One region of the Cronobacter dublinensis subsp. dublinensis LMG 23823 genome, then DNA from elsewhere that is predicted to be linked to it. Evidence: predicted binding sites of a transcription regulator. Region 1 holds the regulator's gene; the other holds the start of a gene.
The links. Region 1 encodes CRP, which controls carbon source genes, mostly activating them, when cyclic AMP is high. Its sites were predicted from a motif close to ATGTGANNNNNNTCACAT; they were not measured.
Positions count from the first base shown of each region.

Region 2: the regulator CRP is predicted to act here: its motif matches at 833-850, upstream of rhaS (HTH-type transcriptional activator RhaS).

Region 1 is NZ_CP012266.1:4,078,875-4,081,077, forward strand. It holds gene AFK67_RS18955 (phosphoribulokinase) at 1-343, shown strand, start outside; gene AFK67_RS18960 (OsmC family protein) at 400-804, opposite strand; gene crp (cAMP-activated global transcriptional regulator CRP) at 1,113-1,745, shown strand; gene AFK67_RS18970 (YccS/YhfK family putative transporter) at 1,811-2,203, shown strand, end outside.
Region 2 is NZ_CP012266.1:188,549-190,751, reverse strand. It holds gene rhaS (HTH-type transcriptional activator RhaS) at 1-705, opposite strand, end outside; gene rhaB (rhamnulokinase) at 1,006-2,203, shown strand, end outside.

The DNA.
Region 1 (2,203 bases):
CGAGGCGGTGATGGACTCCGTGGTGCGTTCGATGGAGGATTACATCAACTACATCACGCCGCAGTTCTCGCGCACGCATATCAACTTCCAGCGCGTGCCAACGGTGGACACCTCTAACCCGTTCGCCGCCAAAAGCATTCCGTCGCTCGACGAAAGCTTCGTGGTTATCCATTTCCGCAACCTGGACAATATCGATTACCCCTGGCTGCTCGCGATGTTGCAGGGCTCGTTTATTTCGCACATCAATACGCTGGTGGTGCCGGGCGGCAAAATGGGGCTGGCGATGGAACTCATCATGCTGCCGCTGGTGCAGCGACTGATGGAAGGCAAGGAGATACAGTAACGCCGTATCGATAAGCCGTTGGGCGGGTCAGCGCAGCGCCGCCCGCCGTCACACGCTTACCCTTCTGTCACTTCGTACGAATGGGTAATATTCACGCCCTTGCCAAGCATCAAGGCGACCGAACAATACTTCTCCGCCGACAGGTCTACCGCACGCGCAACCGCCGCATCTTTCAACTCTTTACCCGTCACAACGAAATGCAGGTTGATATGCGTAAACAGGCGCGGCGCCTCTTCGCGACGCTCGGAGGTGAGCTTCACTTCGCAGTCGGTCACGTCGTGACGGCCTTTTTGCAGAATAGAGACCACGTCGATCGCGCTGCAGCCGCCGGCGGCCATCAGCACCATTTCCATCGGGCTCGGCGCTTTGTCGCCGGAGTTGCCATCCATCAGGATCTGGTGCCCTGACGCCGACTCGCCCAGGAAGGTTAAGCCTTCCACCCATTTCACTCGTGCGTGCATGATAATCGCTCCAGGCTATTCATTTTACTGACAGATTACTCGGCCCCGTCATAAGAGGCAACGGAAGGCGACCTGCGTCAAGCTGAAACGAGACAACAGGAGACACCTGTGAAAAGCTATGCTAAAACAGTCTGGATGCAGCGGCGATACATTGATGTTACGCATGTATGCAGAGGAGAGACAATTTATCGGCTGCGACGTCCACGGACAGCCAACTTCCCTGGATGCGGGAAGATGATGATTGCAAAGCCAGACAGGGGTTACGCGCCCTGTCTTTGGAGCCAGTTTAAAACAGAGGATAACCGCGCATGGTGCTTGGCAAACCGCAAACAGACCCGACTCTTGAATGGTTCTTGTCTCATTGCCACATTCATAAGTATCCATCTAAGAGCACGCTGATTCACCAGGGTGAAAAAGCGGAGACGCTGTACTACATCGTCAAAGGCTCAGTGGCAGTGCTGATCAAAGATGAAGAGGGCAAGGAGATGATCCTCTCGTACCTGAACCAGGGAGACTTCATCGGCGAACTGGGTTTGTTCGAGGAAGGTCAGGAGCGCAGCGCCTGGGTTCGCGCTAAAACTGCCTGTGAAGTGGCTGAGATCTCTTACAAAAAATTCCGTCAGCTGATTCAGGTAAACCCGGATATTCTGATGCGTCTCTCTTCGCAGATGGCGCGTCGCCTGCAGGTCACCTCTGAAAAAGTCGGTAACCTGGCGTTCCTCGACGTGACGGGCCGCATCGCGCAGACGCTGCTGAATCTCGCCAAACAGCCGGACGCCATGACTCACCCGGACGGCATGCAGATCAAAATCACCCGTCAGGAAATCGGCCAGATCGTGGGCTGCTCCCGCGAAACCGTGGGCCGTATCCTGAAGATGCTTGAAGATCAGAACCTGATCTCCGCGCACGGAAAAACCATCGTGGTTTACGGAACCCGCTAAGGTTCCTGAAAAAAACGGCGTGTCGCTTCGGTAACACGCCGTTTTTGTTTCTATACTTCTCCCCTATGTGGCGTCGTCTTATCTATCACCCTGAAATCAATTACGCTTTGCGGCAAACGCTGATCTTAAGCCTGCCGGTCGCAGTGGGATTGCTGCTGGGTCACTTACAACAGGGGCTGTTGTTCTCGCTGGTGCCCGCGTGCTGCAACATTGCCGGTCTCGATACCCCGCATAAACGCTTCTTCAAACGGCTCATCATCGGCGCGTCGCTGTTTGCGTTAAGCAGCCTCGCCGTGCAGTTTCTGCTGTTGCAGGCGGTGCCGCTGCCGCTCATTCTGCTGATGCTGGCGCTGCTGCTCGGCGTGACAGCGGAAATCAGCCCGCTGCATGCACGCCTGTTGCCCGCATCGCTTATCGCGGCGATTTTCACGTTAAGCCTCGCCGGGAATATGCCCGTC
Region 2 (2,203 bases), 540 kb from region 1:
GCTGTGGCGCAGCAGATGGCGCGCTTTCATTAAGCGTAAGCGGTTGAGATAGCGCTGCGGCGTCAGGCCGGTGCGCTGCTTCAGCTGGCGATGCAGCGTGCGCAGCGAGAGCCGGTGCCGGTCGGCGAGCGCTTCCCAACAAACATCTTCCGCATAGTGCTCTTCAAGCCAGGCAATCAGTTGATTCAGCCGTTCATCGGCGTGGCCACCGTCCTGTACCTGGCTTGCACGACGCAGCAAAATCAGCAGCTGCATAAACAGGATTTCCATACTGGCGATGGCGTGGACGTCGCTGCTTTCGCGCAGCGCCTCCAGTTGATCAACGAGCGGACGGGCCTGATGCAGCGTCTGTTGGCTGACGCGCCAGTGCGAGGGGTAGTGACCGTCCTGCTCCTGCGGCAGGAGCTTTTCCAGCCCTGACAGGAAACTGAACGCCTGCGGAGAACGGTACAGCACGTTGGTCAGGCAGAGGTTTTCAGTGTGTTCATACAGATGCCGATCGTGGTCGCGCACAAAGCAGATGGAGCCGCCGCTTAAGGTATACGGCTGGCCGTTGAAGACATGCGTGCCCGTGCCGTGCTCGACGATGACAATTTCATAGAAATCATGATGATGCTCAGGAAAAGCCGCCTGCGGCAGACGCGGCTCAATGGTCACCGACGCCGCACCGGTTGGGAAAAAATCAACGCACTGTAGTACCGTCATCATCGCCCCCGCGTTCAGTCAAACCTGCCTGATAGTAGATAACGGTTCTCACTTACACCTTAAATTTTCGACGCCAAAACGCGCAAAGCCCGTCGGTTTTTTAAGAAACGTCGTGAAATTTCTGGAAATGCGGCACGGCTCACATGCGTCCTCATTCGCCCTGCAAACGCCATTCTGTGACCTTCCTCACGTTCATCTTTACCTCCTTGCCAGCGCCGGTAACGCGCTGTCAGTGGGATGAAGGTGCGCCGCCGCGCCGCTCCCTAGACTAGCGTCAGAGATTCCAACAAGGACCCCATCATGACTATTCGCCATAGCGTCGCGGTCGACCTGGGCGCCTCCAGCGGCCGCGTGATGCTGGCCCGCTACGACCGCGAGGGACAGCGCCTGACCCTTCAGGAAATCCACCGTTTCGCCAACGGCCTGCGCCGCGTGGACGGTTTCGACACCTGGGATGTGGACGCGCTGGAGCGTGACGTGTGCCTCGGGCTCGAAAAAGCCTGCGCGAGCGGCGTCGCCATCGACAGTATCGGCATCGACACCTGGGGCGTCGATTTTGTACTGCTGGATGAACGCGGCGAGCGTGTCGGCCTGCCGGTGTCATACCGCGACAGCCGTACCGACGGCGTCATGACTCGCGCGCAGCAGCAGATGGGTCGGGAGGCTATCTACCGCCGCACCGGCATTCAGTTCCTGCCGTTCAACACGCTTTATCAGTTCCGCGCGCTGGCAGATCAGCAGCCGGAACTGGTCGGACGGGTGGCGCATGCGCTGCTCATCCCGGACTACCTCTGCTACCGGCTGACCGGCGCGCTGAACTGGGATTACACCAACGCCACCACCACGCAGCTGATGAATATCGACACCGATAACTGGGACGAGACGCTGCTCGACTGGGCGGGCGTGCCGAAACGCTGGCTGGGGACGCCGACGCATCCGGGCAACGTCATCGGCCACTGGCGCAGCGCGCAGGGCGTCGAGGTTCCGGTGGTGTCAGTCGCAACGCACGACACCGCCAGCGCCGTGATCGCCGCCCCGCTGGCGAGCCCGGACGCGGCGTATCTCTCCTCCGGCACCTGGTCGCTGATGGGCTTTGAGAGCAAAACTCCTTACACCGACGACCGGGCGCTGGCCGCTAACATCACCAACGAAGGCGGCGCCGAAGGGCGCTATCGGGTGCTGAAAAATATTATGGGGCTGTGGCTGTTGCAGCGTGTCTGCCAGGAGCAACAGATTACCGACCTGCCCGCGCTGATTGACGAAGCGCGCGCGCTGCCCGCCTGTCGGTTTGTCGTCAACCCTAACGACGACCGCTTTATCAATCCAGACAACATGAGCCGCGCGCTGCAAGCCGCGTGCCGTGAAAACGGCCAGCCTGCGCCACAAAGCGCGGCACAGCTGGCGCGCTGCATCTTCGACAGCCTGGCGCTGCTCTACGCCCGCGTGCTGGATGAGCTGACTGCCCTGCGCGAGCGGCCTTTCACGGTGCTGCATATCG